DNA from 4 places in the Glutamicibacter sp. NPDC127525 genome. Region 1 is predicted to be linked to each of the others. Evidence: riboswitches for the same ligand, from Rfam matches in the RefSeq annotation. Region 1 holds a riboswitch; each other region holds the start of a gene.
What was found. A riboswitch is a leader RNA that binds a small molecule or an ion and turns the genes downstream of it on or off. The one in region 1 is predicted to bind S-adenosylmethionine.
Positions count from the first base shown of each region.

Region 2: another riboswitch for S-adenosylmethionine. It lies ahead of ACFVHU_RS14435 (hypothetical protein); the one in region 1 lies ahead of ACFVHU_RS11900 (O-acetylhomoserine aminocarboxypropyltransferase/cysteine synthase family protein).
Region 3: another riboswitch for S-adenosylmethionine. It lies ahead of ACFVHU_RS13035 (flavin reductase family protein); the one in region 1 lies ahead of ACFVHU_RS11900 (O-acetylhomoserine aminocarboxypropyltransferase/cysteine synthase family protein).
Region 4: another riboswitch for S-adenosylmethionine. It lies ahead of ACFVHU_RS09235 (bifunctional o-acetylhomoserine/o-acetylserine sulfhydrylase); the one in region 1 lies ahead of ACFVHU_RS11900 (O-acetylhomoserine aminocarboxypropyltransferase/cysteine synthase family protein).

Region 1 is NZ_JBHXVN010000004.1:329,783-337,614, reverse strand. It holds gene ACFVHU_RS11905 (CoA-binding protein) at 1-429, opposite strand, end outside; gene ACFVHU_RS11900 (O-acetylhomoserine aminocarboxypropyltransferase/cysteine synthase family protein) at 429-1,802, opposite strand; SAM riboswitch class I at 1,918-2,012, opposite strand; gene ACFVHU_RS11895 (histidine phosphatase family protein) at 2,124-2,684, shown strand; gene ACFVHU_RS11890 (RNA polymerase sigma factor) at 2,800-3,297, shown strand; gene ACFVHU_RS11885 (methylated-DNA--[protein]-cysteine S-methyltransferase) at 3,294-3,923, shown strand; gene katG (catalase/peroxidase HPI) at 4,022-6,205, opposite strand; gene ACFVHU_RS11875 (Fur family transcriptional regulator) at 6,309-6,737, opposite strand; gene ACFVHU_RS11870 (BCCT family transporter) at 7,403-7,832, shown strand, end outside.
Region 2 is NZ_JBHXVN010000006.1:51,879-59,710, forward strand. It holds gene ACFVHU_RS14425 (LOG family protein) at 1-368, shown strand, start outside; gene ACFVHU_RS14430 (VIT1/CCC1 transporter family protein) at 432-1,535, opposite strand; gene ACFVHU_RS14435 (hypothetical protein) at 1,591-1,857, opposite strand; SAM riboswitch class IV at 1,874-1,987, opposite strand; gene ACFVHU_RS14440 (DinB family protein) at 2,055-2,642, opposite strand; gene ACFVHU_RS14445 (helix-turn-helix domain-containing protein) at 2,779-3,345, shown strand; gene ACFVHU_RS14450 (hypothetical protein) at 3,483-3,899, shown strand; gene speB (agmatinase) at 4,611-5,597, shown strand; gene ACFVHU_RS14460 (thiamine pyrophosphate-binding protein) at 5,597-7,240, shown strand; gene ACFVHU_RS14465 (inositol monophosphatase family protein) at 7,623-7,832, opposite strand, start outside.
Region 3 is NZ_JBHXVN010000005.1:131,992-139,823, forward strand. It holds gene ACFVHU_RS13010 (acetyl-CoA hydrolase/transferase family protein) at 1-422, shown strand, start outside; gene ACFVHU_RS13015 (PQQ-dependent sugar dehydrogenase) at 419-1,498, opposite strand; gene ACFVHU_RS13020 (dihydrofolate reductase family protein) at 1,491-2,081, opposite strand; gene ACFVHU_RS13025 (PaaI family thioesterase) at 2,152-2,574, opposite strand; gene ACFVHU_RS13030 (long-chain-fatty-acid--CoA ligase) at 2,590-4,197, opposite strand; SAM riboswitch class IV at 4,574-4,690, shown strand; gene ACFVHU_RS13035 (flavin reductase family protein) at 4,785-5,285, shown strand; gene ACFVHU_RS13040 (DUF4913 domain-containing protein) at 5,717-6,193, shown strand; gene ACFVHU_RS13045 (hypothetical protein) at 6,404-6,706, shown strand; gene ACFVHU_RS13050 (stage II sporulation protein M) at 6,751-7,308, shown strand; gene ACFVHU_RS13055 (hypothetical protein) at 7,305-7,832, shown strand, end outside.
Region 4 is NZ_JBHXVN010000003.1:251,144-258,975, reverse strand. It holds gene ACFVHU_RS09260 (phosphotransferase family protein) at 1-342, opposite strand, end outside; gene ACFVHU_RS09255 (phosphotransferase family protein) at 335-1,180, opposite strand; gene ACFVHU_RS09250 (CPBP family intramembrane glutamic endopeptidase) at 1,277-2,059, shown strand; gene ACFVHU_RS09245 (GNAT family acetyltransferase) at 2,078-2,494, shown strand; gene ACFVHU_RS09240 (VOC family protein) at 2,556-3,200, opposite strand; SAM riboswitch class IV at 3,373-3,492, shown strand; gene ACFVHU_RS09235 (bifunctional o-acetylhomoserine/o-acetylserine sulfhydrylase) at 3,584-4,927, shown strand; gene ACFVHU_RS09230 (homoserine O-acetyltransferase) at 4,930-6,075, shown strand; gene ACFVHU_RS09225 (SGNH/GDSL hydrolase family protein) at 6,158-7,054, opposite strand; gene ACFVHU_RS09220 (hypothetical protein) at 7,084-7,137, opposite strand.

The DNA of each region.
Region 1 (7,832 bases):
GTGGAAGCGGGCGTGCTCGATCTTCACGCAGCGGTCCATGACCACATTCATGCCCGCGGCCTCGGCGCGCCGGGCCACTTCCTCATGCCAGGATCCCAGCTGCAGCCACAGGGTCTTCGCGCCTACGGCCAGGGCCTCGTCCAGCACGGTAGGCAGGTCATCGTGCTTGCGGAAAACCTCGACCAGATCCGGGGTCTCCGGCAGATCGGCCAGCGACTTGTACACCGGCTGGCCCAGGATCTCATCGAGTACCGGGTTGATGAAATACACCTTGTACTTGGAGGAGGAGAGCAGGTAGGTAGCCACGAAATAGCTGGCGCGCGATGGCTTGTTCGAGGCACCGACAATGGCGATGGACTTGGTGTCGCGCAGGATCTCCAGGCGCTGTGCGGCTCCAGGGCCTTCCCAAGCGGTATCAACGGCAGTCATTAGATTGCTCCTTTCGAAGCGGTTGGCAATGCGCAGGCGGAACCGTCATAGGCCGGAGCCTCGAACCCTGCGGCGGAAGCGGCAATCGCTTCCTGCGAAGCGGCCAGCGCCTGGTCCAGATCCCAGAGGATGTCCTCGACATCTTCCAGTCCTACCGACAGGCGGATCAGATCTTCTGGCACGCCAGCGGAGACCAGCTGCTCGGCGCTCAGCTGCTGGTGGGTGGTGGAGGCCGGGTGCAGCACCAGGGTGCGGGCATCGCCGATGTTGGCCAGGTGGCTGGCCAGCTGCAGGGCTTCGATGAACTTCGAGCCGGCTTCGCGCCCGCCCTTCACCCCGAAGCTGAAGACCGAGCCGACGCCCATGGGCAGCAGCTCCTTGGCCTGCGCGTGCTGCGGGTGGGATTCCAGGCCGGCATAGTTCACGTAGGTCACGCGCTCATCGGCCTGCAACCAGGCAGCGACCTGCTTCGCGTTGGACAGGTGGTTGTCCATGCGCTGCGGCAAGGTCTCCAGGCCCTGCAACAGCTGGAATGCGGACTGGGCCGGCAGAGCCGGTCCGAAGTCGCGCAGCTGTTCGCTGCGCAGCTTGGTCAGGAAGCCGTACTCGCCGAAGTTGTCCCACCAGGAGACGTTGCCGTAGCTGGCAACCGGTTCGGTCATGGTGGGGAACTTGCCATTGCCCCAGTTGAACTTGCCCGACTCGATGACCACGCCGCCCAGGGTGGTGCCGTGCCCGCCGATGAACTTGGTGGCCGAGTGGATCACGATGTCCGCGCCGTGCTCGATAGGGCGCAGGATGTACGGGGGAGTGAGCGTCGAATCGACTACCAGCGGGAGATTGTGGCGGTGCGCCACCTCGGCCAGGCCCTTCAGGTCAGCGATGTCGCCGGACGGGTTGGCCACCACCTCGGTGTAGACGGCCTTGGTGTTTTCCTGGATCGCCGCTTCGAAGTCGGCGGGATCATTGGAGTCGATGAAAGTGGTGTTGATGCCGAAGCGGCGCAGCGAGACATCGAGCTGGGTGATGGTGCCGCCATAGAGCTTCGAGGAAGCCACAATGTGGTCGCCTGCCTGGGCCAAGGCCGCAAAGGTGACGAATTCCGCGGCCATGCCCGAGCCGGTGGCTACCGCTCCGATGCCGCCTTCCAGCGAAGCCATGCGCTCTTCGAAAGCCGCTACGGTCGGGTTGCCGATACGCGAGTAGATGTTGCCGTACTTCTGCAGGGCAAAGAGGTTGGCCGCATCGTCAGCGTCCTTGAAGACGAACGAAGTGGTCTGGTAGATCGGCACTGCGCGTGAGCCATGCTCGGCATCGGGGGTGCCTCCGGCATGCAATGCGCGGGTGCGGAATCCAAACTTGTGATCTGCCATGGTGGCTTACGACTCCTCGTCGATTGGGGTTTCGCGGGCTCCGCAGGGCGGACCGCGATCGAGGCAGGAATCCCGGAATCAATGTCGCTTCCTGCTGTCGTCCAACGGGTAGGCGGCTGCATCGTTTCTGGCGGTAGCACCGTAACCACCGGATGTGGCAGGTTGCTGCGGCGTCATCGAACCAGATCTCTCAGCCGCTCGGGATGGTGTAATAATCTTCGCAACATGACCGTTCGTGACCCAACTATGAGTCGTAACGTTGCGTATTGGAGCTGTTATCGGAGATTCTTCGATACCTATTACCCCGGTTAGGCTGGAGTCATGGATACTTCGCTGGCACTGGTGCGACACGGGCAGACCGATTGGAACCTTGCAGGGCGCCTGCAGGGGCGTACCGATATCCCGTTGAACGATACCGGGCGCGAACAAGCTCGCGAGGTCGGGCGCCAGCTGATCGGCCAGAACTGGTCGCTGGTACTTGCTTCGCCCTTGGAACGTGCCCGGGAAACTGCCGCGCTGATTGCCCAGCAGATCGGGGCCGAGACGGGGAACGCTGTTCCGGAACTCATTGAACGCGGCTTCGGCCCGCTGGAAGGCCGGATCATGGCCGAGGTCAGCGAAGCGGAATCGGCTGCTGCCAAGGACCTGCGTGAGCCGCGTGCCCAGATCTTGAGCCGTGCGGTGCCAGCGCTGCTGGACTTGGCCAGCAGGCATGCCGGGCGCAAGGTCATGATTGTCAGCCATGGGGCCACCATGCGCACCATCCGCGACGCATTGGCCGGAACCACGGATCCCCAAGGCGTGGAAAATGGCGAAATGCTCCACTTGGACTTGATCCGCCTTGAGCAGATCGCCAGCGAATTGGATCTGGTGGCATTCTAGGAATCCATGGGGTCTCTGCGAGAAGTAAATTTTTTTCGTTCACGCCTCACAAAATGGTCTCCTCGTACGTTTACATGGTGAGAAGCCATGAAGGCGCAAGAATTCCAGGAGAGCCATGCAAGCACCGTTCGAGCGGATAGTCCAGGACTATGGACTGAACGTCCTGCGCGTTTGCCGTGCCCTGCTTGATGAGCATCGCGCGCAAGACGCCTGGTCCGAAACGTTCCTTGCCGCGCTCAAGGCGTACCCGCAACTGCCGGAGGATGCCAATGTCCTGGCATGGCTAGTGCGTATTGCCCGGAACAAAGCCATTGACGAGTTGCGCAGGAACAAGCCGGAAATCCTCATCGGCCAAGACGTGGACAGCCTGGCCCCATCGGCCCAACGGCCGGATCTGCAGTTGGAAAACCTGCAACTGTGGCATGAGGTGAACCAGCTTCCTGGCAAGCAGCGGCAGGTGGTGGCCTACCGCTACCTGGGCGGAATGAGCTACGCGCAAATTGCCGGAATCCTTTCCGGCACCGAAGCTGCCGCCCGGCGTTCGGGCGCCGATGGGATCAAGAATCTGCGGGCCCGGATGGATGACCAAGAACTATGGCGGGAGCAGCCATGAACGGAAAAAATTATTGGCAGCAGGCTACGGCCGCTGAAGCGCAAGTCCTCGACTCGCTGCAGGACCGGCTCGTTGAACGGGCCCGTGCACGGGAACTTGTTGATGTTGCCTATCGCGTGGTCGATAGCCCCGTGGGGGCCTTGCTGCTGGCCAGCACCGATGCCGGGCTGGTCCGGGTCGCTTTTGAATCCGAAGGCCATGACCGGATTCTGGAGGTGCTCTCGGAAAAGCTCAGCCCGCGGATCCTGCGCGACAAGTCGAGCCTGGATGGTGCCGCCCGGCAACTGGAGGAGTATTTCGCGGGCCAGCGGCATGGCTTCGATCTTCCGGTGGACTTGCAACTCTCCACCGAGTTCCGCCGCCAGGTGCAGCTGGAACTGGGTCATATCGATTACGGGCATACCCTGAGCTACGCCCAACTGGCGCAGCAGATCGGCAAGCCGAAGGCGGTGCGGGCCGTCGGTTCAGCCTGCGCCACCAACCCGATTCCCATCGTGCTGCCCTGCCATCGGGTGCTGCGCACCGATGGTTCATTGGGCGGCTACCTGGGAGGCTTGGAAGCCAAGTCCGAGCTGCTGAAGCTGGAGAACCCGGACTTCGCCAGCGGCGCCGCGACGCTGTTCTGACGGGCAGCTCCCGCATGAAACAAGTGCTGGGCTGCTGCCTCCCTTGCGGGAAGCAGCAGCCCAGCACTAATTGCTACGGGCTCGCGGCCCAGCAGCTGCTACTTGCTGCGCAGTTCGAAGCGATCTGCGTCCATGAGCTTGGCCCAAGCGGAGGCGAAGTCATTGACGAACTTCTCCTTGGCATCATCCGAAGCGTAAACCTCGGCCAGTGCACGCAGCTCGGAGTTGGCACCGAACACCAGATCCACGCGGCTGCCGGTCCAGCGGCCATCGGTGGTGGTGTAGGTCTGCTCGTCAGCGGATGGGGTCCATTCCAACCCCAGCTCCAGCAGGTTCGCGAAGAAGTCGTTGGTCAACGCGCCTGGGGTGTCGGTGAAGACGCCCAAGTTGGAACCGTCCCAGTTATTGCCGATGACGCGCAGTCCACCGAGCAGTACGGTCGCTTCCGGTGCCGAGAGGCCCAGCAGATTCGCGCGGTCGATCAGCAAGTACTCGCTAGGCAGCTTGACGAAGCCCGAGTCGTAGTTGCGGAATCCGTCGGAAACTGGTTCCAGCCATGCGAACTGGTCAACGTCGGTTTGCTCCTGGGTTGCGTCTACGCGGCCCGGGGTGAATGGAACCTCGACCTGCTGGCCAGCTGCCAGGGCTGCCTGCTCGACTCCGACGTTGCCGGCTAGGACAACGACGTCCGCGAAGGAAGCCTTGATCCCGGAAGTGGCGTTGAAGTTGTCAACAATCTCTTCCAGCTTGGCAATTACCGGCTTGAGCTGCTCAGGCTGGTTCACGCTCCAGGAGACCTGTGGTTCCAGGCGGATGCGGCCGCCGTTAACGCCGCCGCGCTTATCCGAGGTGCGGAAGGTCGAAGCGGCCTTCCAAGCCGTGGATACCAGCTGCTGGACGGTCAGTCCCGAATCGTTGATCAGGGCTTTAAGTGCGGCAACTTCAGTTGCACCCAAGGTGGTCTGCGGAGCTGCTGGCAGTGGATCCTGCCAGAGCAGGTCCTCAGCAGGAACCTCTGGGCCGAAGTAGCGGGACTTCGGGCCCATGTCGCGGTGGGTCAGCTTGAACCATGCGCGGGCGAAGGCGTCTGCGAACTGGTCTGGGTTCTCCTTGAAGTTCTTGGAGATCGGGCCGTAGACCGGGTCGAAGCGCAGGGCCAGGTCGCTGGTAAGCATGCGTGGCTCGCGGTGTTCCAAGGTCTCGAATGCAGGCTGGACCAAGCCGGCTCCGCCATTGTTGACCGGGCGCCACTGCTTGGCGCCTGCTGGGGATTCGAACAGTTCCCATTCGTAGGCGAAGAGGATGTGGAAGAACTCGTTGTCCCAGCGGGTTGGGTGGTAGGTCCAGGTGACTTCAAGACCCGAGGACACGGTGTCCGCGCCCTTGCCGGTGCCGTGGCCGTTCTTCCAGCCCAGTCCCTGCATTTCAAGCGGAGCTGCTTCTGGATCCGGGCCGATCTTGTCATCGGCATGCGCGCCGTGGGTCTTGCCGAAGGTGTGGCCACCGGCGATCAGCGCGACGGTCTCCTCGTCGTTCATGCCCATGCGGCGGAAGGTTTCGCGGATGTCTACGGCCGAGGCCAGCGGATCCGGATTTCCGTCAGGACCCTCAGGATTCACGTAGATCAGGCCCATCTGCACTGCTGCCAGAGGAGCATCCAGGTCTCGCTTGCCGGTGTAGCGTTCGCTGTCCAGCCAGACCTTTTCCGGGCCCCAGTAGACATCGTCATCTGCTTCCCAAACGTCCTTGCGGCCGCCGGCGAAACCGAAGGTCTCGAAGCCCATGTCTTCCAGAGCCACGTTTCCAGCCAGCAGGATAAGGTCGGCCCAGGAAATCGACTGGCCGTACTTCTTCTTCACTGGCCACAGCAGGCGGCGAGCCTTGTCCAGCGAAACGTTGTCCGGCCACGAGTTCAGCGGAGCGAAGCGCTGCTGGCCTGCGCCGCCGCCGCCGCGGCCGTCGTGCGAGCGGTAGGTGCCTGCGGAGTGCCAAGCCATGCGGATGAAGAACGGGCCGTAGTGGCCGAAGTCTGCTGGCCACCAGTCGTGCGACTGGGTCATGATTTCGGTCAGGTCGGCTTTTACTGCCGACAAGTCGAGGGCATTGAAGGCTTCAATGTAGTCGAAGTTCTCGTCCAGCGGGTTGGAAACCTGCTGGTTCTTGGCCAGAATCCTCAGATTCAGCTTATTCGGCCACCATTCGGTGTTGGCATTGCCCTGGGTAGGGTGAATTCGACCCGCGCCGCCAACTACTGGGCACTGACCTGCAGTCATCTCAGACATGTGCTCTTTCCTTCCGGATTGTTTAGGGTTTATCTGGTTTTATCCATCGCACAGCAGCTGCGCTGATGACGATGGCAAATCTAGGGGTTTACTTAGACAGCAACTATGCGTTCGCAGCCTGGCAATCCGGGCAGGTGCCCCAATAGATCACTTCGGCTTCATCAATGCTGAACCCGTGGTCATTGGAAGCATGCAGGCACGGGGCGCCGCCGACAGCGCAGTCGACGTCCGCCAGCGTTCCGCACTGGCGGCACACCACATGGTGGTGATTGTCGCCAACGCGGGCTTCATAGCGGGCGGTATGGCCCTGTGGCTGTATCTGCCGAATGACACCCAGTTTCGTGAAGAGCCTGAGTGAATCGTAGACAGCTTGGTGCGACACATTGGGGTGATCTTCACGGACAGCCGAAATGATGGTTTCGGTATCCGCGTGCGGGTGCGCCGCGACGGCGGAAAGTACCGCAACGCGCGGTTGCGTGACCCGCATCGATGCCGCCTTCAGCACCTGCTCGATCCCTGCCTGTGATGTCATGTACCCAGCATGCCTGCTTATTTTGAATCAGTCAAGATAAGTTCCAGTGTATTTCGCGTTAAAAGTGGGTGGACTCCAGCTGACTGGTTGAATCGGTGCTTCATTAGTAAGTATTCCGTATGATGCATGTTCAAGCGTGATGTGCTTCTGGGGGAGAAAAATTACGAAATCGCAGACATTTCACCCGAAATAAGAAAGCGAATAGTGCGTGGTTTTATCTTGGGAAATATTGCGTTCCAATTGATGGTTCCACGGGTTCGGGGAGCGAAAAACCCTGTGGGGCGAGGAAGCTCACATGGATGGCGCTGCCAGCGTAAACAACGTGATCCCGGGGTGCTGAAGATCCGGAAACGGCGAGAAATCAAGGATCTGATTTGACCCTTGATGAGATGTCGACCATGCTGGAAAAGGCCCATTTTGGGATTTATCGTGTCAAAATCGTGCTAAATCGAGTCAACTCGCAGGAATAATTCGCGGGATATTAGCGGAGAATAGTTGTTTCTTTCAGGCTGCTCCAACGCGAGATTTAGACACAGTGGACCGACACCCGAAAAGCAATTCGCAATCAATCACACTGCATGGCGATCGTTTACTCGAGAGGCGATGGCTCGGCAGATTCCGCCCGGATCTTATCCGCGGGATCTCACCAGTGAAGGAAGACCGCAATGAAGCAGACGGATCAATCAATCGGCGACCTCGTTGAGGAACTGCATTCAGTTCGTCACAGACGACCTAAGAAGTACTCACTTTCCGGTACGGATTACTGGGTATTCGGAATCGCCGGCGCTCTAGCGCTGGCCTTTATTATTTGGGGTTTCGCTAGCCCCGAAGGGCTGGGCAAGGCCTCCAGCGCGGCCCTTGACTGGGTTATCACCAACACTGGCTGGCTTTTTGTCATTGCTGCCGCGGTTTTCGCGGTCTTCGCCATCGTCGTAGCGGCCAAGAACTTTGGACGCATCCCGCTGGGCAAGGACGGCGAGACGCCAAAGTTCTCCACGGTCTCGTGGATCTCGATGATGTTCGCAACCGGCATGGGCATCGGCTTGGTCTTCTACGGCGTGGGCGAGCCGCTGTACTTCTACATGTCGCCTCCTC
Region 2 (7,832 bases), on a different contig from region 1:
AGCCGCCGAATCTGTTTGCCACCCAGATTGCCAAGTTCTTCACCAATTCCATTCGTGAAGCGATTCTGCTGGAGCAGTCCAACGGCGGGCTGGTAGTTCTGCCCGGGGCCGCCGGCACGGTGCAGGAAATCTTCCAGGATGCCTGCGAAAACTACTACGCTACCGGTGCTCGCGTGGTGCCGATGGTGCTGATCGGCAAGGACTATTGGACGAGGGATCTGCCTGCTTGGCCGCTGCTTCAGGCCCTGGCCAAGGACCGTGTCATGGAACAGAAGATTGCTCTGGTGGAAACCGCCGAAGAAGCGATGGAGTTCATCCAGAGCATGCAAACCCTGCGCCGGCGTACCCGGCGGCCGGAGAACAGCTAGAGCACGGCATGGAAAATGCCGGTACAGCCAAAGCTGTACCGGCATTCGATTCGCAGCAGGCTGCTATCCGATGCTGACGTCGAAGATCAGGCCCAAGCAGTAGGTGATGGCCGCTGCGCCCCAGCCGATGGCTAGCTGGCGCAGGCCGCGCTTGAGCGGGGAGGCCCCGGAAAGCAGTCCCACGATCCCTCCGGTGATCATCAGGGCCACGCCCACCAGGACTACCGAGACGATGATCGCGGTCATGCCGGACAGGCCAAGGATATACGGCAGGATCGGCACCACAGCACCGGAAGCAAAGAGGAAGAACGAGGTGGCCGCCGCACCGGTGGCCGAACCCAGCTCCTGGTGCTCCTTCTCAAGTTCTTCGCCGCGACCCTCTGGGTTCAGCGAGAAGTCGGGGTTGCAATCGCAGGTGAACAGGCCCATGCGTTCGGCGGCCCGGTGCTCGGCATCTTCATCGCTCATGCCGCGGGCCTTATAGATTAGCAGCAGCTCGTTGGCGTCCAGATCAAGGTTCGGGGCCGCTGTCAGCGTGACCTGGGTTGGGCGTGAAGCTGTCAGCAGCTCGCGCTGGGAACGCACCGAAACGTATTCGCCAGCTGCCATGGACAGTGCACCGGCCAGCAAGCCGGCAATGCCGGAGAACAGCACGAAGGTCGCTGAAACACCGGTCGCACCGATGCCCATGATCAAAGCGAGATTGGAAACCAGCCCGTCGTTGGCGCCGAAGACCGCAGCACGGAAGTTGCCCGAAAGGCGCGCACGGCCTGCTGTAGCAAGCGCGCGAACGACTTCTTCGTGGACCTGTTCGTCGGCCGCCATCTGCGCGGTGGCGTCCTTGTCATCGCGGTAGGGCGAACTGCTCTCGGAGCGCTGGGCCATGGCCAGGACGAAGACCGAACCGAAATGCAATGCCAGGAAACGCAGCATGGTGCGGCGCAGCGACGGGCGGACTTCCTTGACATGTTCGCCGAGCAGGACGCGCCAGTGGGATTCGTGGCGTGCTTCCGCCTCTGCCAGGCCCAGCAGGATTTGCCGTTCCTGCCCGGTTTTCTTTTCCGCGAGGGCCCGGTAGATGGAGCCTTCTGCGACTTCATCAGCGAGATACTTGCGCCATCGCTGGATCTGCGCTTTGGTAGGTTCGGTTGCTGAGTGCTGTGGCATCGCGAAGATGACTCTCCTGGAACATGGAGTTTCCCAATGAAACCCGTGGATCGGATCAACTACCCAGTTTAGTCAGGGCTCCTGCACTTGGGAATTTGGCAAGACTAAAAGCAAATCGCTTGCCCGCAGGATCTCCGGCGACTGGCACCACCAGCAGCAATTCAGATGTGGCCGGATCGAAGGTCGGCCTGCGGGCGCAACGGGCAATGAGCTGTTCGAGCCTGAGCGGATCTGCAACGTAGCGGGTGCGCCAGCGGCCTTCGGCCTTGAACTGCACTTGGCCGGTCTGGCGGTCGATGACGGGCAGAATCGGATATGCCATGGGACGTCAACTCTCTTGCGAGCTCTTGCCCGTGCACCTGTTGATGCGCGGACCGCTTCCTCATCCGAACCACCCATGAACTTGGGGTTGGTGCGCGGCCAGTCGGAGCTTGGCGCCGCGTCTCGTGAAGCAACATTTCCGATGGTACCGCCGGCGGCAGGGCCCGGTGAAGTCAGAATGCGTAATATGACTGCGGGTCAGCTGCCCGGGGCAAAGGCATCGGCCAGTTGCTGCAGCTTCTCGCGTTGTTCCGCCCATTGCCCAGCGGTGTAATCGGGCAGCAAATCCAGTTGCGCGGTCCAGCCAGCACGGCCATCGAGCTGCTCGCGAATAATGTCCAAATGCCCTGCATGGCGGGAGGTCTCGGCGAGCGCATGGATGAGCAGGTGATCCAAGGTGGTATTCCCGGCTGGCCCCCACCACGGTACCTCTACGGGGCTGTCCAGGGGCAGGGTGCTGATGGCCTCATCGGCGAAGGCGATGGCTTTCCGATAGAGGCCGATCAGCTGTTGCGCGCGCATGTCTGCTGGCGGAAGGAAATCCGCGTCGGGATCATGCGGAGCTATGAACTCGCGAACGTAGCGGTCATTGGCCTTGCGCTTGAGGCAGGTGCCGAAATATTCGTATTCATTGATCGCCAAATGGTGCAGTACACCCAGAATATGGGTGCCCGTAGGGGTGAGCGGGGTGCGGGCCAGGTGCTCGGCGAGGCCTTCTGCCTTGAAGATCGCATTCTCGCGTGCGTCGTTCAGGTACCCGCAGAGCTTGTCCTTGGTGCTGTCCATGGACAGAGTCTAGTGACCGTGGTGGGTCCGCGGTAGGGGCGCCGTGTGTTTACCATTGGTAAACTTGCCCCGCAGGCCTTGAAGCCAAAGTGGTTGCGGTTGTAGTTGCTGCAAAAAACGTCGATGGAGCCAAACGATGAAAACCTTGCCAGTTGAACCAACCGGTGCTGCGATCAACATCGGTGCGAGGCTGCGCGGGGTGCGCCAGACCCAGCGCATGACCATTGACCAGGTCGCCGAGCTATCCGGACTGACCAAAGGTTTCCTCTCACGTGTCGAGCGCGACCTGACCAGCCCTTCGGTTTCGACCCTTTTGCGGTTGTGCGAAGTGCTGGGCATGGAAGTAGGTACCCTCTTCGAGGTTCCAGAAACGAAACTGGTCCGCCTGGAGCAGGCTCCCCGTGTTTCCCTGGGCGGCGACGGCATCACGGAGCAGCTGGTTACGCCACGCAGCGAGAAGCGGGTGCAGATGATTCGCGCTGAGATTGCGCCCAAGGGCACCGGTGAAGCAGAACTGTATTCGGTGGATTGCGAGCTGGAAGTGCTGCACGTGATCGCGGGAAAATTCATCCTGGTATTGCCAGATCAGCGCGTAGAACTCGAAGCAGGCGATACGATAACCTTCCCCGGGCGTGAACCGCATAGCTGGGAAAACGATTCTGATGAGGTAGCTGTGGTTACCTGGACGCTGATCCTCTCATGACGCCAAGCCCATGCGCCTGCTGCCAGGGCACGGCATGAGCGGTGCGGCTGCGCGTTCGTCTGCGGGGAGATGAACCGCGTATTCTAGGAACGATGCGTTGTTTCGGGGCGCTCGGAACGATGAGTGATGGGAGAGGCGTGAGGACAGGCGAACCAACCGCTGCGCAAGATCAACTGCGCAGTATCAGCTGGTGGGCTTCGATACTTTTCGGCGTTCTTATTGGCACCACCTTGACCTGGATCCGCACCCAACGCAATTTCTTCTTCATTGGCGCAGCGATTCTGGCCGTCGTCATTGTCACCATTGGCGTGCGAACGATTCGCCGACGTGCACGCTTCCCGCTGATGGCGCAGGCGCGCACCTCGTGGGCGTATGTGCTGTGGACAGGTGTCCTGCTGGTCCTGGCCGGACCGATCCAGCTGGTGTACGTAGCTGATGACCTTTCCGAACTGACTATCAAATCGCTGGTCATGTCCGCAGGCTTCTGCCTGGGCATTCACGAGGTCGACCGCGCGCTGGTGAAAGCCAGCAAGAAGCGCTCCGGCGAGGCCTAGCCTCCTGATTTGGGCAAAATAGCCTGAAATGTAGTCAAAACATCCAGCGCCAAGCACTTCCTGTGCCACGGTGATACAGTGGCGCAAGGAATTTCGGTGGATGCCCAATTCCCCAGAGGCATCTTCCCAATGGCCGCAATGGCGAAGGTAGGAAGTGACCGCCGAGAGCAGATCGGCGCGCGTACGCTGCGAGAGCCTTGACCCAAGTTTCTGCGCTGTCATCGAAGCCCGGGGTGCCGCAGTCATGGTCCCGAACGGGACAGTGTCCAGCGCTTGGCGCAGAGCAGGCGGGGGAATCGAATCGCTCGCACCCCATCGGGCTCGTTGCGGTTGCAGCCTGCGGTGCCGATGCCTCGTCATTGCCGCAACGGTCCTCGGGTTCGCGAAGAATCGACTTATGTTCGGCGCCGTCCTCGTAGTGAAGCTGGGACTCGCGTACCGCTGCCACGACGTCGGCGCTGCTGCGCGATGGATTAGAGGTGCTTGCCCAGCAGATTCGCAGCTTCGCCAGCTGAGCGCCCTGCTGCAGTTTCGGCCCATGCCGCAGCCCGTTACCGGGCTGCGGCATGGGCTATTTCTGCCTGGTTTTCCGGGCTGTGCGATAACTGAATCTTGACGTGACCCAGCAGACAAAATAGCATAATGGAAAACTGAAGTTTCATATTAGACAACTTGGACTTTCGTTCTTGGATGTCTGGGGAGGAAGTTGCGATGAAGGAAATCCGCATCGAGGAAAACGGGCATCTGGGACCCATTAATGCCGCGGTGATTCCACGCTATGCAGGTGGCGGCACCTACGCCCGGCTGCCGCGACTGGATCAGGTGGAGAAGGCCGACATCAAGATTGTTGGCGTGCCTTTCGACACCGGTGTCTCCTACCGGCCCGGCGCCCGCTTTGGCGCCAACCACGTGCGCGAATCCTCGCGCCTGATCCGCCCCTACAACCCAGCCACCGACACCTCGCCGTTTGCGCAGAGCCAGGTGGCTGACGCGGGGGACATGGCGGTCAACCCGTTCAACATCAACGAGGCTATTGAGACCATCGAGCACAACGCACTGGAGCTGACCAGTGACGGTTCCACCCTGGTCACCGTGGGCGGAGACCATACCATCGCGCTGCCATTGCTGCGTGCCGCCTCGCAACGAGCCGGTGCTCCGGTAGCGATGCTGCACTTCGACGCGCACCTGGACACCTGGGACACCTACTTCGGTGCCGAATACACCCACGGCACCCCGTTCCGCCGTGCGGTCGAGGAGGGAATCCTGGATACCGAGGCGATCTGTCACGTCGGCACCCGCGGTCCGCTCTATGGCAAGAAGGACCTGGAAGACGACCAGCGCTTCGGCTTCGGGATCGTCACCAGCTCGGATGTCTACTACCAGGGCGTCCGCGAAATCGTGCACAAGCTGCGCGACCGCATCGGCAACCGCCCGCTGTACATCTCGGTGGACATCGACGTGCTGGACCCAGCCCACGCCCCGGGTACCGGAACCCCGGAGGCCGGCGGCATCACCAGCCGTGAACTGCTTGAAATCCTGCGCGGTTTGCGCGGGTTGAACATCATCGGCGCGGATATTGTCGAAGTCGCCCCCGCCTACGACCATGCAGAGCTGACCGGCGTGGCCGCCTCGCATGTCACCTATGATTTGATCAGCCTGATCAGCGACTTCCGCGCCAGCAAGGGGATGAATAGCTAATGAACGAGCAACCGCAACGCAACGGCGGCGATCTGGTCATCGAGACCCTCACCGCGCTCGGTGCCAAGACCGTATTCGGGATCCCCGGGCAGCACGCCCTGGGACTCTTCGACGCCCTCTCGCGCTCAAGCTTGGAGTTCATCTCCTCACGCGTGGAGAACAACTCCGCCTTCGCCGCCGATGGCTACTCCCGCGCTACCGGGGAAGTGGGCGTGCTGTTCCTCTCCACCGGCCCGGGCGCGCTGACCTCGCTAGCGGGTCTGCAGGAGGCCTACGCCACCGGCGTGCCCATGGTCGTGGTGGCCAGCCAGATTCCGCTGGACGGCCTGGGAGCCCGCCGCAAGGGCATGCTGCATCAGCTCGATGACCAGAAGGCCTCGGCCGCCAACGTCACCAAGTTCCAGCAGACCGTGCATCATGCATCGGGCATCCCCTCGGCGATCCAGGACGCGTGGGCCCGGGCCATTACCGTGCCGATGGGGCCGGTGTGGGTTGAGGTGCCGCAGGATGTCCTGCTCGCCCCGGTGATGGTGCCACCGGTACAGGATGCCCTGGCCGAAGCCTACGAGCATCCCCCGCGCGAAGAGCTGATTCGCGAAGCCATGCGCTGGCTGGCCGAAGCCAAGCGCCCGGCCATCATCGCCGGCGGCGGTGTGCGCCGGGCCGGGGCGCAGGCTGAATTGCTGGCCGTAGCCGAAAAACTGCAGGCCCCGGTGCTGTGCAGCCCCGGCGGCAACGGAGCCTTTGGCTGGAACCATGAGCTGTCCTTGCAGTCGTGGGCGGAAGACCGCTATGTCTCGGACGTCATGGAAGATGCCGACGTGCTGGTGGTGATCGGTTCGGCCCTGGGCGAGGTCACCAGCAACTACTTCACGCTCGAACCCCGCGGCAAGATGATCCAGATTGATGCCGAGCCGCGCGTGCTCGAGTCCAACACCCCGGCCCTGGGTATCCGCGCCGATGCTCGTGAAGCCTTGAAATTCCTGGACGAAGAAATGCGCGAGACAGGCTTCAAGGCCCAGGCATCATGGCACGGAAGCACCCCGCAACAGGTGGTGGCCCAGACCCTGGCAAAGGTGCAGGCGCGCCTGGATGCCCAGGACCTTGGCAAGGAACGGAAGTTCATGGCGGATATACGCGCCGCAGTCCCGGCAGGCATGCAGACCTTCTGGGATATGACCATCGCTGCCTACTGGGGCTGGAGCTGCTGGGACGCCAAGGAGGGCGAATTCCATTCCGCGCAGGGTGCAGGCGGCCTAGGCTTCGGCTTCCCCGCCGCGATCGGTGGCGCCATCGGCTCCAAGCAGCGCGTGCTGGCAGTCAGCGGCGACGGTTCATCGATGTACTCCATTGCCGAACTGGCCACCGCCAAGCAGCACCATGCACCGGTCACCTGGTTGATCGTTGACGACGGGGGATATGGCATCCTGCGCGAATACATGGAGGGAGCCTTCGGAAAAGCCACCGCCACCGAACTGGCCCGGCCGGACTTCGTGGCCCTTGCGCATTCCTTTGGCATCCCCGCCCAAGCGGTCGATCCCGAAGGCATCGGCTCTGCGCTCGCCGACGCCTTGGAAGCAGATGGCCCCAATGTCATTGTGGTCCGGACCCTGCTGAAGATGTTTGCGCCTACCCACCTGTAAAGCGCCCGAACGCACGCACGGCCTCGGACCTGTTGCTCCCACGAGCGATGGATCCGGGGCCGTTGCGATTAGTGGATGAGGAAAAAGTGCGGGTCAGTGGGTGAAATGGAACACCACACCGAAAAGCACTGTCGAGATGCCCAAGCTAATGCCGATGAGCAGTGGCTCCCAATCCAGGGATTGAGCTGCCAACATCACTGCGAAGGAAGCGAAAAGCAGAATTGCTCCGATTCCTCCCAGGATCACACCTCCGCCTCCATGGTGCCGCGCGGCGGAATGCGCGGTCCGTTGAAATCGTGGTTCCATGCCGCCATGGTACGTCCGAAAGCCGCCAAAGCCGAGGGGCAGGGCCAACTACTTCGATATTGTCAGATTTGTTGGCTCAGCGGCCCGTGCGCAGCTGATGGATCCGCTCGGCAGCGGTTGCCAAGGAAGGATAATCGGCGCCGGGCCCTTGCGCGATGAAACCGTGGCAGTAGTGGTCGGCGAGTCCTGCCTGTCCGTAGGACAAGCCGCGGAACGTGCCCTGGGCCATGCGCACCAGATGCGCTCCGGCAGCCACATCCCACACCTTGGTATCGAACCCGATGGT
Region 3 (7,832 bases), on a different contig from region 1:
ACATCTACGGCAACGTGAATTCCACCAACGTGCTGGGATCGCACGTGATGAACGGCATCGGCGGCTCGGGCGACTTCGCCCGCAACGGCTACCTGTCGGTGTTCATGTCCCCGTCGACCGCCAAGGGCGGCAAGATCTCGGGCATCGTTCCTTTTGCTTCGCATGTGGACCACACCGAGCACGACACCATGATCCTGATTACCGAACAGGGCCTGGCCGACCTGCGCGGCCACTCGCCAAAGCAGCGTGCGCAGCTGGTCATCGATAACTGCGCCCACCCGGAGTACCGCCCGATGCTGCAGGACTACTTCGACCGTGCGTGCAAGGAAAGCTATGGCAAGCACACCCCGCATCTGCTGGGCGAGGCCCTGTCCTGGCACCAGCGCTTCCAGGAGACCGGAGACATGCGCCCGGCCAGCTAGTCGCCGGCCAGGCGGGGCGCGATGCGCAGGATGCGGTCATCGCCCGCCCCTGGCTGGCCGCGCCCGTCGGTATTGTTGGTCAGCACCATCAGTGCGCCGTCAGGATCCACTAGCACGTCGCGTAGCCGGCCGAGCCGGCCATCGAGCAGTTCATGCTCGGTGGCCGGCTCGTCCAGTTCCACCGCGCGCAGCACTTCTCCGCGCAGATTCGCCAGGTAGAGGGTGCCATCGAGGATCGCGATGCCGCTGGGGCTGGCTTCGGACGGGGACCACTGCGCAATCGGATCGGTGTACGACGGATTTCCGCCGCTTTTTCCCTCGGCTTCGGGCCAGCCGTAGTTTCCCCCGGCTTCGATGATGTTCAGCTCGTCGAAGGTGTTCTGCCCGAACTCGCTGGCGAACATGGTGCCATCAGCACCCCACGCCAAGCCCTGCACATTGCGGTGCCCGTAGCTGTAGACGAGGGAATTCTCGAACGGGTTGTCGTCCGGGACGCTGCCGTCAGGTGCCATGCGCAGGATCTTTCCGCCCAGCTGCTGCAGGTCCTGGGCTTGCTGGGGATTGCCCGCATCGCCCACGGTGGCATAGAGCATCCCGTCCTGACCGATGGCCAACCGCCCGCCGTTGTGGATGCTGGCCGAGGGCAACCCGTCAATCAAGGTGCGCGGGGCCGACAGTGAAAGATTCCTGGCGCTGCCTTGCACCGTGAACCGCTGGATGCGGTTGCCGGATTCAGCGGTGGAATACGCAAAAAGCTGGTCTGGGGAGAGGAAGGCCAAGCCCAGCAGTCCGCCTTCTCCGGTCGCCACCAGATCATCGAGCCGAGCCACTTCGCGGCCTGGTCCGGATCCTGAGATCTCCACGATCCGCCCAGAATCGCGTTCGCTGACCAGCAGGCTGTCTTGGGCGTAAACCATGGACCATGGGGCGTCCAAGCCGGTGGCCAGTGGTGCTGGAACAGCTTGCGATTCGGTAGCTGGAGCTGAAGGCGGGGTTGGCGCGGAGCATCCGGCGAGGAACACTGCGCCGAGCACTAGGCAGGTACCCAGAATGCGCTTCATCGAGCTGCTATGCATGGGCTGGTTGATGGCGCGTCGGGCGATAAGTCAGTTCCTGGATCCGTCCGTCCAGCAGCTTGGACTCGACAAGTTCCAGATCGTAGTCATCGACCCCGCCAAGTACCGGGGCAGAACCGCTATGCCCGGTCAGTACCGGGAAGATGGTCACCTGGATGAAGTCCACAAGACCTGCCGCCAGCAGGGAATGGTTCATCGCTAAGCAGCCGTGGGAGCGCAGCGGCACATCTGAAGCTTCCTTGAGCTGTGCGACGACTTCCAGTGCATCAGCGCGCTCCAGCGTGGGGTTTGGCCAGGACAGCGGCTCTTCCAGGGTGGTGGAGATGACGGTGGCGGGCTTGTCGTGCAGGGCCACACCCCACGCGTCTTCAACCTCGGGATTCGCCTCGATTTCTGCCCAGAAGCGGCTGAAGAGACGGAAGGTGTTGGCCCCGAAAACCATGCGGCAAGCCGGAGTGTAGAGCGCGAGGCGGTGGGCTAACAGCTCTGGCCCCTGTTTTCCCCAGTAGCCGCCCCAATCGCCGGCGGCGCTGCCGAAGCCATCGAGGCTGCTGAACACATCGAAGGTATAGGTCGCACTCATGGCGAATCTCCTGGAGCTTGAGCGTTAGATGCCACCTACCGTACGCCCGTGCTCGCGGTGTGAAAACCAGCTAGGCCGGATTCTCAGGCAAATCCACATTCTGGGTGCGCAACTGGCCGCGGGATAGCTGCTTGCCGGTGGATTCATCGGTGATGATGACCTCCCAGAGCTGCTGGGTGCGCCCTTGGAATAGCGCGGTGGCGATCACCTGGACCCGTGCTCCGGTGGAAGGGCGCAGGAAGTCGGTGGCGTTGTGCACGCCCACGGCGAATTGCCCGCGTTCGGCCACCGCGTAGCTGGCGCCCACTGATCCTGCGCTCTCGATGATCGAGGTGTAAACGCCGCCATGCACCACGCCCCAAGGGGTGTGGTGGTTCTCGTCCAGCTGCGCGTGGCCGCGTACTTCCGTGGCCGTGATTTCGTCGAATTCCAGTCCGATGCTTTCGGTGAAGCGGCTGGTCTTGTTGGGAATCCGCGGTGCAGTGTTTTCCAATTGGTGATCCTCAGGCTAGTTCGGTGTGCTGGCTTCGAGCGCCTGGGCGCGCAGGACATTCTTCTGCACCTTACCAGTGGAGGTGCGCGGCAGATCCTGCGGGAAGACGATGGTGCGCGGCACCTTGAAACCGGCAAGCTTTTCGCGGGCGAATTCAATCAGCGTTTGCGCGTCCAGGGAGGATCCGCTGGCGCGGATGACATATGCCACCGGACGCTCGCCCCATTTCTCGTCCGCGATGCCGATGACGGCCAGGTCCAGCACCTCTGGGTGCGAGGCGAGGGCTTGCTCCACCTCGATGGTGGAGATGTTCTCGCCGCCGGAAATGATGATGTCCTTGGCCCGGTCGCGCACCTGGATGTAGCCATCCGGGTGCATGACACCCAGATCGCCGGTGTGGAACCAGCCGCCATGGAAAGCTTGGGTAGTGGCCGCTTCATCGCGGTAGTAGCCGATCATGACGTTATTGCCGCGCAGCACGATTTCGCCCATGGTCTGTCCATCCGCCGGGACATCGTTCATGTTCTCGTCAACAATGCGTGCGGACTCGGCGGTAATCATGCCAACGCCTTGGCGGGCGAGCTTCGCGGCCCGGTCCGGGCCATCGAGGGCATCCCACTCATCCTGGTACTCGCACACCGTGTACGGTCCGTATACCTCGGTGAGGCCATATACATGGACTACCTCGATGCCCAGCTTCTGCAGCTTGGAGATGATTGCCGGGGACGGGGGAGCTCCTGCGGTGGTGATGCGCAGTGGCGCATCGAGCTGGTGGGCGCGGGTGGAGTCGGCGATGATGGAGCAGACGGTCGGAGCGCCGCACAAGTGGGTGGTTCCAAGATCCTCGATGGCATCCCAAACGGAATCTTCGCGCACGCCGCGCAGGCACAGGTGCGTTCCTCCCGCTGCGGTGACGGCCCATGGAGTGCACCAGCCGTTGCAGTGGAACATCGGCAGGGTCCACAAGTAGCGGGTCTTGGCGGTGAAGCCCTGGTGGTGCGCTTCGCCCAACGAGTTCAGGTAGCTGCCGCGGTGCGAGTAGAGCACGCCCTTCGGCTTGCCGGTGGTGCCCGACGTGTAATTGAGAGTGATCGGAGCCCGCTCATCGGCGATGGCGTAGGGAAGTCTTTCATCCGAGGCTTGTGCGATTAGCTCGTCCAAGGTGGCGTCCACGGGCACGTCCGGACGTTCTCCGGCGTACTGGTCATCGGCGATCTCGATGAGCGCCTCCAGCGTTGGGTTCTCGCGGCGCAGGGTCTTCGTGTTCTCCAACAGCTCTGTGTCGGCAAGCATCAGCTTGGCAGCAGAATGATCAATGATGTATTGCAGCTCGTGGGCCGAGAGTCGGGTGTTCAGGGCAACGAGGACTGCGCCTGCCAGCGGTACGGCGTAATGCGCCATGAGCATTTCGGGAGTATTCGGTGCCAGCACGGCCACGCGGTCGCCCGGCTCAATGCGAGCCTTCAGCGCCTGGGCAAAGCGGTGCACCCGTGCTTCGAATTCTTCATAGGAGAAGCTGCGAGTTCCATGGATGACGGCGGTCTTCTTCGGATAGGCCTCGGCTGTGCGTTCCAAGAAACGCAGTGGGGTCAATTCTGAATGGTTTGCCTGAATCTCTACCATGGTGTGGCTATTCCTCAATCGTCATCGATGGTTACGGAGAACAATAAGCAGGAGTGTGACTCAATGCACTCCATGACCAATAGTGGCATGAACCTCAGCGTCATGCCGGGAAACCAAGTTTCATTACGGTGGGCGGTAGGGAATTCGCGCCAGGGCCCCGAGCCCAGGGGAGGAGTTAGTGTTCTGCCGAATCAAGAGCGGCGGAAGCCTGCTGCGATCATGGGGCCGAAGCGTTCAAGAAGCGCGGCGTATGGCGAATAAAAGACTGCCCAAGGACTTCTGGCGGGGCCTTGGATCGAATATTGCGTCGAATATTGCGATTTGCGAAGTGAAATGTTTGACGGCTGTTCGTCATGAGCCATATCGTTTTAAACAGAATCAAGAGCATCAGCTATAAGCCCTGGCTTGCTGATCGGCAACCCTCTCAACGGTAGTGGGGTGCTCCAGGTGAGGATTCGGTTCCACACAAAATGTGCTGGAACAAGTACCGCACACGGCGCGGAACTTCAGCCCAAGCGGCTTCGAGTAACGAGAAGCCAATGCTTGCAGGCTACTGCGCGGTGGGCAAGACCCAAAGGAATCGAGCCATGTCATTGAATCTTGAACTTGACCCGTTGACCCTGCGCAAGGTTTTCGCTCAGCATCCATCAGGGGTAGCCGCCCTCTGTGCAGAACTGGATGGCGTGAAGACCGGAATTGTCGCTTCATCGTTTACCGTGGGAGTTTCCCTTGAACCTGCACTGGTGATGTTCGCCGTGCAGAAGTCCTCGAACACTTGGCCAAAGCTGCGCGAAGCTGGCCGCATTGGCGTCTCAGTGCTGAGCGAACGCAATGATGGTGTCTGCGCTCAGATTGCGTCGAAAAATGGCGACCGGTTCCGCGGAATCGATACCTATTCCTCGGATCAGGGCGCGCTCTTCGTCAACGACTCCACGTTGTGGCTGGAGACTTCGATCTACAACGAGGTCGAAGCGGGGGATCACTGGGTAGTCCTGATGGAAGTCCACGGGCACCGCACCTCCGAGCACTCGCCACAGATCTTCCATGATTCGCGGTTCCATTCGCTGCCGATTCCTGAGCTCGTATAAGCGCTTCGCATCTTCCAAAGCTCCGGCCAGATCAAATCATCGATCTGGCCGGAGCTTTTTGAATTCCGGTTAGGCGGGTTGAGCCGTTCCCCGCAGCCCTCGACACCGGCAATGCCCGTTCTCTCTCGCCACCCTGAAGACGTGGCAAGATGGCTGGCAATCTCATGGCCTGCCATCTTGGGCCAGCTGCCCCAGGCATTTGGCGATAACCTCGTCATCAAAGTATCTGTCGCGAGAAACCTTGAACTCGCCATATCCGCCACCCGCCTGGGCTGTCGAACAGAACCGCGCAGGTAGCTCATGGATCCTCGCTGCACGCTGGACCGGCCTCGGTTCGTAAGCAAATCAATAACGTGGCCACGGCCGCGGTTGATGAAGCCCTAACTGAGGAGCTCTTGGAATCCCTCAGGCAGCGAGCTGTCCAGGCGGCCGTGGCCGCCGTGACCGAACAGGTGGAGGCCAACGAGGCAGCCGAAGAAGCCCAAGACGACGAGGGCGAGGCTGAACCGGAGGAAACCCTTTACTACGGTTCCGTTGATGAGTTTGTCCGTGAGTACCTGCGCAATGTCTATCGCCGGGCGATCAACGGCCGGTCGCGGGTCTGGGCTGCCCGGTGGTGGGAATATGACGAGGCAGTGATCCGTCTGGAAGCGCTGTGGCGTTCCTGGGAACATCTGCGCATGGACCCCAGCACCGGCATGAGCGTGTGGTGGCGTGACCACGCGGACCACCATATGGCGGTCTTGCTGGACCCGGATGGGCCGTTTTCCTCGGCAGCGGACACCGACGAAAACAAGTCCAAAAAAGGGCAGCCGTTGCCTTATGCAGCGCCGCCGGAGGGCTTGTTCCCTGACCAACGTCAAATCCACCTTCCAGTTGTTGAACCTCCAAAAAAATATTTATTCTAGTGGGTAAGTTTCTTTGATATAGTAACTACGACTGATCAGAGACGGATCTTGTAGTCGATCTTGACTTCGGTCGTGCAAAGCTCCTGCGCATCAATTTTCAGCGCCAAATCTCATTTGGCGAATGGAACTTGGAAGTTAGGAGCAATAACTCAGGGCATGTGAAAATGCGATTCTTCGTGTTTCCACAGGGCCTCAATCAAAAGGAAAAATATGTCAAGCGTTACCTCAGAAAAGAGCACGGTCCAAGCGATCTCGGCAGGAAAAGGGATCATCGTACTTGCGGCAGTCACGGCGTCACTCACCATCCTTCTGGTAGCATCCGCTGTAATGCCAGAGGCACTAGTTGCCTTCTTTGGCTTTACCACGGCCAATGCAACGGCAGCGGCAACAGCAATTCTCGCTGGCATGGATGTTGCGACCGCGGTCTCGCTCTTCGGTGGTGCCACTGTTATCGGTGGTGCTGCCTTGGCTATGCTCCGCCGCGCTATTGGCAAGAAGGCTCTGGTTAAGTAGAAACGATGGGCGGACCGACAAGCTGTCGGTCCGCCTTCGAACCTATGACACATTATTTAAAGGGTCTTTTTGCAAGGCAGCGCTTAGCATTATGCATTGGAGCGTTGCTGTGGCTGGGCGCCGTAGCAGCCGGTATTGCAACGGTACCTCTTGAACAAGAGAGTCATTCAGGTTTGGTTCCGGCATCACCTTCATGGGCCCTATGGTGGAGCATATTATCGAACAATGCAATCATTGCTCTGCTGGCCTTTGCAGGAATTTTGACCTTCGGCATCATCACGGTGTTGTATGCCCTTGCGTCGGGCTTGCTTTTTGGCCATTTTCTGGCACAGGCAGTCAACCTCGCTGGCTTGCTCGGCGTTATTCGAGGGGTTGGACCACACGGGATAGTTGAATTTCCGGCCATTATTATCGCGATTTCAGCAGGGATCTCGCCTCTGGCTTATTTTCTACGGACTGCTCTCGGAGGCAGAAAAGAACCTAGAGAAAACCTGTTTCAGGCCGCACAGGGCGTAATCCTTGATGCGGTCTCCCTACTTTGCATCTCCCTCCTCATGATCGTTATAGCCGCAACTATAGAAACTTGGGTTACTCTCCTATGACACAGAACGACCTTTCCAGCAAAACCTCACTTCTCAACAGCAGGTTTGCTTGGCCTTTGACTATGCTTCTGATCGGGGTCAGTGTTTTCATGCTGATGGGCAGGTTCGTCGGGGTCTACGAACATGAAGTGTCGCTGAAGCTACCTGAAGCACAGCCTGCTGAAATTCGACTTGGGGCCGTCACCGCACTTATCACCAGCGCCCTGCTAAACTCCGTAATCCTTGTTTTACTAACTGCATTTGCCGGTTTCCTCACAGCTCGACTCAATGCGCGTCTTGACGGCGCTGAAACAACCCGCACAACCCGCCGCTCCATTTCGGTAATGGTTGGTCTGTATGTAGCTTTCAGAAGTCTCGGATGGTACCTAGCCTCAGTCTTCGGAGTCGTCGTGCCGACGATAATGGATTCATTCTTTGAGGCTGATATCTCGGTGCTGGTGGTCTATTTTGGTGGAGTTCTGCTACTGGCGCGCGAAGGCGGATCGAGAAAATCAGTGTTCATCGTACCCCTGGTTCCAACCGCC
Region 4 (7,832 bases), on a different contig from region 1:
CACTGGTGAGCCGTCATCTTCGATGACTTCGGTGATCAACACCGGGTACCCATCTTGATCTACGAGATCAATTGCCCGTGCGCTGGGCAACCCATGTTGTTGAGCCCAGATGCTGCAGTTCAATTCCTTGATCTGAAGGCTGCTGGCCGGAATCTGCGGATTGTTGCTGGTGTTGTAGACCCGCATTCGAGGGATGCGGTAGCCCTCGTAGCGGGTCCCGCGCAGCGAGCTGTAGAAAAGGAATTCGGTGCCTTCCCCGGTTAGTGCCAGCTCGCGTGCGCCACGGCGGGCGGCTAGCCTGGCAGCGACCTGATGGGGCTCGAGAATATGCGTCCTAGCCATTGATTGACTGCGCGGCGGTGAGGATGCGCGGACCAATCTTGCGCATGAGCTTGCCCATTTTCGGGTTGTCGGTGCGCGAGAGCGTATCCGATAGCCGTTCAAGACTCATCAGGCCCAACCAGATTTTGGCCCGGTATGCTTCCTCTGCGCTGGGAGCAATCAAATCCGCCATTTCCAATCCATGCCACAGGCTCAGGTAAGCGGTGTTCAAAGCCGGGTCCCACGCAGCGGCCAGGTCCCAATCCAAGATGCCAACCAGTTTCTCGCCGATCCAGTGCATGTTGTGGCCGGCCAAGTCGCCATGGACCAAGCCCGCAGGAACCTGCGCCAGGATATCGAGCTGGGCCCAGAGCTCGGTAGCAGGCCCTCGCAGTTCCTCGGGCAGCGCATCGAAGCATTGCTGCTGCCTGGCCTGGGTCCATTCGCCACGGAATGAAAACGGTTTGGCCAGATGCTCGCTGATCGGCTCCAGCGGCAGCTCGGCCAAATCCTTGACCAGCTGTCCCAGCACCTTCGGATCCCCGTAATGCGGTTCATGGGCGCTGCCGGGGATGAAAGACATGGCCACGGAGCTGAGTCCGTCGACGTGCAGGATCTCGGAGACCGCCACCGGAATCTGGTAGTTGAGCTGGCCCTCCAGCAAAGACAGCAGCTTGACGGAACGGGGCATCTGCTCCGTGGCCGCTGGCGTGCGCGTCATGCGAATCACCGCTTGCGGATTGCCAATGACCACCTTGTGGAATTGTCCGCCTTCGTTCACGGCCGCATCTTCCCAGGAAAGATCGGGGCAGAGCTGACGGGCAATCTGCAGTTCTCCAATGGTGGCAGGACGGCTCACTCGCACTCTTCTCGTTCAGCTTGCTGGTGGTCTCAACCTCAGGCTATCGCAGGTTTGCCACGTGGCTGCTCAGTACGCGCACAGCCAGATCAGCCTATGATCGGAAACGTGAACGCTGAACAATCTAAGCAGACAGCAACCCGCAAGACCCTCAAATTCGAGATCGTCTTGGTTCTTGCCCTGTCCTTGGGACAAAGCGCGGTCTACTCGCTGCTGAGCTTTGCCGACAAGGTCACCCGGGCGCCGCTGCGCGAGCAGACTACATCGCTGAACAACCCGCTGAGCACCCGCGAGTTCTTTGATTTCTCCTACCAGCTGCTGGACATCTTCTTTGCCTTGGTACCCGTCGTGCTGGCGCTCTACCTGATGAAGCGCACGACTGGACGAACTATCCGGGACATCGGTTTCGATATGCGCAAGCCGGGCAAGGACGCACTGCTCGGGGCGGGGATGTTCTTGGCCATGGGAGTAGGAACGCTGGGCGTCTATGCCGCTGGGCGGGCACTGGGCGTCACCACGGCACTGTCAGCAGCGAATCTTGGCGATTATTGGTGGAGCGTCCCAGTGCTTCTGCTGTCGGCTGCACGTCATGCAGTCCTCGAAGAAGTGCTGATGCTCGGATTCCTGTTAACCTACGCCAAGAAATTGAAGCTGGGCCTGTGGAGCACCATTATTGGTTCTGCGATGATCCGAGGCAGCTACCACCTGTACCAGGGGGTGGGGCCGATGATCGGCAATATGCTCATGGGCGTCGTCTTCGGCTGGGTATACCAGAAATACGGGCGGGTGATGCCGCTGGTTATCGCGCACTTCCTGCTCGATGCCATCGGCTTCGTGGGATACGCCTTGGTCGGGCCGGCCATCGGAATCGGCCAGTAGCGCCGGTAAGCTGAGCCAATGCAGATTACCGTGCTGCGCGAAGAGGACCTTCGCCAAGCAGTTGAATTGTGGGAAGCAACCGGGCTGGCTCGTCCGTGGAATGATGCGCTCGCCGACGCCCGACGGGCTTTGGCCGAGCCTGCTTCCACGGTGCTGGCCATCGTTGAGAACGATCAACTCATGGCTACTGCGATGGTTGGCCATGATGGCCACCGAGGTTGGCTCTACTATGTTGCGGTGGATCCGTGCCGGCAGGGCAACGGCCTGGGAAGGGAGCTGGTGGATGCCGCTGTCCTGTGGCTGCGGGATCGCGGCGTGCCCAAGGTGCAGCTCATGGTCCGCGAGGAGAACTCTGCCGTCATCGATTTCTATGAACGGCTGGGCTTCGAAGACCAGCACGTCGTGGTGCTGGGGAAGCGCCTGGACCGGCCTTGACGAAAAGAAAGTAGGTGGGGACGCCATTGTCCCCGCCTACTTGCGTTCTCTGCGGAACTGTTTACAGCACCACGGTGCCGGACTCGGTCTCAAAGGTAACCGACATGATGCCCGGAGTGCCATTCGGCGCTTCATATTGCATGGTGACAGCGCCCAAATTGACGTTCTGCGGCTGGCCCAGCCAATCCAGCACCCGTTCACGCGAGCCGGCAATGGCGATCTGGCTGATGGCGCCGGCAGGTTCCAGCGCCTTCGACGGATGCAGCTCCTCGGATCCTTCATCCCAGGAAATCAGGTACGGGCACTGCGGATCGGCGATCAGGCCCTTGATGCCAATCTGCTGCCAGGTCAGTTCGCGGCCATCAGGGAACTTCCGGTTGCCCGGCACCGACTTGCGGCCCAAGCGGTCCTCGGCACTGGATAGATCCTCCACCGAGACGCACCAGCCCATCCAGCCGCCGCCGAGCTCCGAACGGGCGCGAACCGCCTGTCCGAAGGGTGCCTTGTCGCTGGCCGGGTGGTTCAGGACTTCAACCACCTCCAGGTACTGGCCATGCTTGAGCGGGAAGATGACATTGCGTGTTCCGAATCGTGGATGCACGCCGCCCTTGACGAATTCCAGTCCAAGGGACTCGGAGATTCTTTCAGCGGTTGGCAACAGCCCGTCTGGGCCGCATGCATAACTTACGTGATCTAGCCTCATCATGTGCCCATCATGGCAACATGTGATGCGAGTCTCTACTTAGGCACACCTAAGTGCCGGGATGCTATCGAATACTCTGCGATGAACCTGCAATATTCGCGAAATATGACCGATTGAGTCCAATCACCAGCTCTTGCGTTGCAAAGATCTTCGGTTTTCGGGCAAACTGGTACCAGGTCATGAGTCCCAGTAACAAGCCCCGGCTTACTGGGCGGCAACCCTCCAACCGCGGTGGGGTGCCCCGGGTGAAGACCTGGCCCTTGAACGCACAAGGCATCAAGGACAAGCGCGGGTTACCCCTGGAAGTCGTCACGATATGGTGCTTCCTGTCGGTGTCTTTTCAGTGGCGTACCCCCATAGTCATGAAACGCTATTTGGAGGAAACCATGAGCAATAACTGGTCATTTGAAACCCGTCAGATCCACTCCGGCCAGACCCCGGATCCGACGACCGGAGCACGGGCTCTCCCGATTTTCCAAACCACCTCTTTCGTCTTCCCCAGCGCCCAGAGCGCTGCTGCACGTTTCGCGCTGCAGGAACTGGAGCCGATCTACACCCGTATCGGCAACCCGACCACCGACGCGGTGGAAACCCGCATCGCTGACCTGGAGGGCGGCGTTGGAGCACTGCTGCTCTCTTCGGGACAGGCTGCCACCACTTTCGCCATCTTGAATTTGGCCGAAGCCGGCGACCACCTGGTGGCCAGCCCCAGCCTGTACGGCGGAACCCAGAACCTGCTCAAGCACACGCTCAAGCGCCTGGGCATCGAGGTCACCTTCGTTGCCGACCCGGACAACCTGGATGATTGGCGTGCCGCGGTGCGTCCGAACACCAAGGCCTTCTTCGGGGAAACCATCTCCAATCCGCGACAGGACGTCCTGGACATCGAGGGCATCTCGGCGATCGCCCACGAAGCCGGCGTGCCGCTGCTGGTGGACAACACCCTGGCCACCCCGTACCTGATCCGCCCGATCGAGTGGGGCGCGGATATCGTGATCCATTCGGCCACCAAGTTCCTCGGCGGCCACGGCAATGCCATTGCCGGTGTCATCGTGGACTCGGGCAACTTCGACTTCGCCAAGGACGCCCACCGCTTCCCGGGCTTCAACACCCCGGACGAGTCCTACAACGGCCTGGTCTTCGCCCGCGACCTGGGTGCCAACGGCATCCTGGGCGCCAATCTGGCCTACATCCTCAAGGCCCGCGTGCAGTTGCTGCGCGATTTGGGTTCCTCGGTTGCGCCGTTCAACGCGTTCTTGATCGCGCAGGGCCTGGAAACCTTGTCGCTGCGCATTGAGCGCCACGGCCAGAATGCCGTAGAAGTTGCCAATTGGCTCGAAGCCCGCGAGGAAGTGCAGAAGGTCGCCTACGCAGGCCTGAAGTCCTCGCCTTGGCATGAGCGTGCGCAGAAGTACAGCGATCAGGGCGCCGGCTCGATCATCGCGTTCGAACTGGAGGGCGGTTCGGAAGCCGGCCAGGCCTTCGTGGACGCACTGGTATTGCACTCCAATGTCGCGAACATCGGCGACGTGCGCTCCTTGGTCATCCACCCGGCCTCCACCACCCATGCCCAGCTCTCCGAAGCGGAGCAGGTTGCGGCCGGCGTGAGCCCGGGACTGGTGCGGCTGAGCGTCGGACTGGAGAATATCAAGGATATTCTGGCCGATCTGGAACTGGGCTTCCAAGCTGTTGCAGCCCTCGAGAACAAGGAACTGCAGGAAACCCTCTAGGCATGGCATCCATTGTGACTACTGAAGATACTCTGCGCGCCGAAGAGCTCGCCGGCGGGCAAGACGGCATTTTGCGCCGTAAGTCCGTGGGGGAGCACCACTTCGAATTCGGTGGATTCCTTCCGGACGTGGTGCTGGCCTATGAAACGTGGGGGACGCTAGCAGCTGATGGCTCCAACGCGGTGCTGGTGATGCATGCGCTCACCGGTGACGCCCACGTTGCGCAAGGCGATTCGCAAAGCGCCGGCTGGTGGGAAGAGCTCGTAGGTCCCGGAGCCACGGTTGACACCAATGAGTACTTTGTCGTGTCCATCAACATGGTGGGTGGTTGCAATGGTTCCACCGGCCCCTCGTCCTTGGGCGACCAGGGCCTGCCCTACGGTTCGAGCTTTCCCTTCGTCACCATCAAGGACTCGGTGCGCCTTGAAGCGCGGCTGGCCAAGCAACTGGGAATTGATTCCTGGCATGCGGTCATTGGCGGTTCGATGGGCGGTGCGCGCGCGTTGGAATACGCCGTCGAGTTCCCCGACCAGGTCAAGAACCTCGTAGTGATGGCCTCGAGCGCGCAGGCGACTGCCGAGCAAATTGCCTTTGCACAGGTGCAAACCCAATCCATCCGGTTGGATCCGCACTTCTGCAATGGCGACTACTACGGCAACGATGCGCGCCCGGACGCCGGTCTTGGCTTGGCTCGCCGCCTGGCCCACATCACCTATCGTTCCGAGGCCGAGCTTGAAACCCGTTTCTCGCGCAATCCGCAGGATGGCGAGAAGCCAACGGGTCTGCTCGAGGGGCCTCGCGGGCGGTACCAGGTGGAAAGCTACCTTGACCATCAGGCCAGCAAGCTGGTGAATCGTTTCGACGCCAACAGCTACCTGGTGCTCACCGAGGCGCTGATGAGTCATGATGTGGCTCGCGGCCATGAATCCCTGGAAGCCGCCTTGGCGCGATTGGCGAACGTCAACGTGGTGGTTGCCGCGGTAACCACTGACCGGTTGTACTTTCCTGAGCAGTCAGTGAAGCTGGCCTCGTCGCTGTCCAAGCCAAAACCGGTGCACTACATTGATTCGCCGATTGGCCACGATGGATTCCTGACCGATGCCACGCAGCTCGATGGCGTGCTCCGGACCTTGGTGTTCGGGGACTGAGCCCCGGAAAGGGCTCGGGAAGATTTCAAAGCCTGAAGCAGTTCCGCCAGTAATCGGTGGAACTGCTTCAGGCTTTTCATGCCTACTTGGCGCTGTCGCCGGCGCCGAGCGAGTCGTTTGGCTTGGTCTGCGCAAACGGCGTGGCCGAGGGCCGCTTCGGGGTGATGCCGTCGCCGGAGGACTGGTGGCGCAGGCGGCGCAATACCCAGGGAGCAAGATGCTCGCGCGCCCACTGCAGATCCTCCTTGCGGGCTTCCCGCCAGCTGCGTTCATCCACGGCCGGAACGATTTCGGTATCCAGAGGATGCGCGACGTTCAGCGAGTCCAGTGCCATGGCGGCAATGCGCCGGTGCCCGGCAGGGGAGAAGTGCAGGCGATCCGGTGCCCACATCTGGGATTGGTGCAACTCCTGCAAGGCCCACATGTCCGCCACGATGGCGTCGTGGCGGGCGGCTACGGTGCGCACATTTTCGTTGTAGATCGCCACTTTGCCTCGGATGCTTCCCAAAACCGGGGTATCGCGAATATCGGGCCCGGTGAAGAGCAAGAGCGTGGCGCCCGTATCGGTGAGCTTGGCTACCGCATTGTCGAGGATATCTGCAATCTTGTCTGGATCCCCGCCCGGGCGCAGGACATCGTTGCCGCCCGCGCAGAGCGAGATCAGATCAGGCTTCAGGTCAATGCAGGGATCGAGCTGTTCGGCAACGATCTGGCCAATCAGCCGGCCTCGAATGGCGAGATTGGCATACGAGAAGTCCGGGACGGTGCGGCTGAGCTCATGGGCCAAGCGGTCGGCCCAGCCAAGGTGGCGGCCGGTGCTCGACGGGTCGGGGTCGCCTATGCCCTCGGTGAACGAGTCCCCAATGGCGACATAGCGGCGCCACGGATGCAGTGGGGCATTGGCGGATGTTGATAGTTCAGAAGCAGAATCGTTTGGCACGAATCTATTGTTACCAAAGGGTAACTTATAGTCAATCATTCCCGAGGATGATTCCACGAGCTGCCGTGCTAGTCGCTCAAAGCGTCCCGGCGCGCCTGCAAGTACTCGTCGCGGGTAATGATTCCTCGCGAGTGCAGGGAATCGAGTTCGGCAAGCTTGTCCTCAAGGGATTTTCCGGCGCCAGCATAGCTGAATTAGCGGCTCTTGCCAACAGTTCGGTTTCCAGGGTCAGCGGATCAAAACCGGCGCTCTTAGCTTTGCGGTAATTGCGCACAGCTACGAAGATGATCAATCCGACAACGGCGATAAAGAGCATGGCGAACAGGGGAGTGCCGACTGAAAATACGGCGTCCACGTTATCGAATAGGGACGAAGCGCTTCCCGGGTCCGGTTCGATGTACCCGAAACTATCGAGATCCTCTTGCAGCTGCCCCGGAATATCTTCGCTGTATTCAATTTCGCCCATGGCGCCTATTCCTTACTCTGTCGCTGTCGCTGTCGCTGTCTCGTCCGGCGAGAGCGGCGTTCCGGAGGGCCGTGAGGCCGTTGGTCCAGTTGAACACGAAAAACTTGGAAAGCTAAGCAATTTTTGAAGATTTATAATCTTGTAACATGTCAACTGGATTTCGAGGCCTTGGAAGACCAAGGTTCCAGGATAGTGCCGGCCAACGCCATCAGCAGATTCGACGGTGATTATGGGGAAGTTCTGCTGCACCCGGGCGCTGCCATCGCCGGTGGCCGGGGAATTGATGGAATCGGGCCGCGGAAGCGCTGAGCTAGCTGTAGTTCCCCGCGACGTCCTGTTCGATAGTCTTGG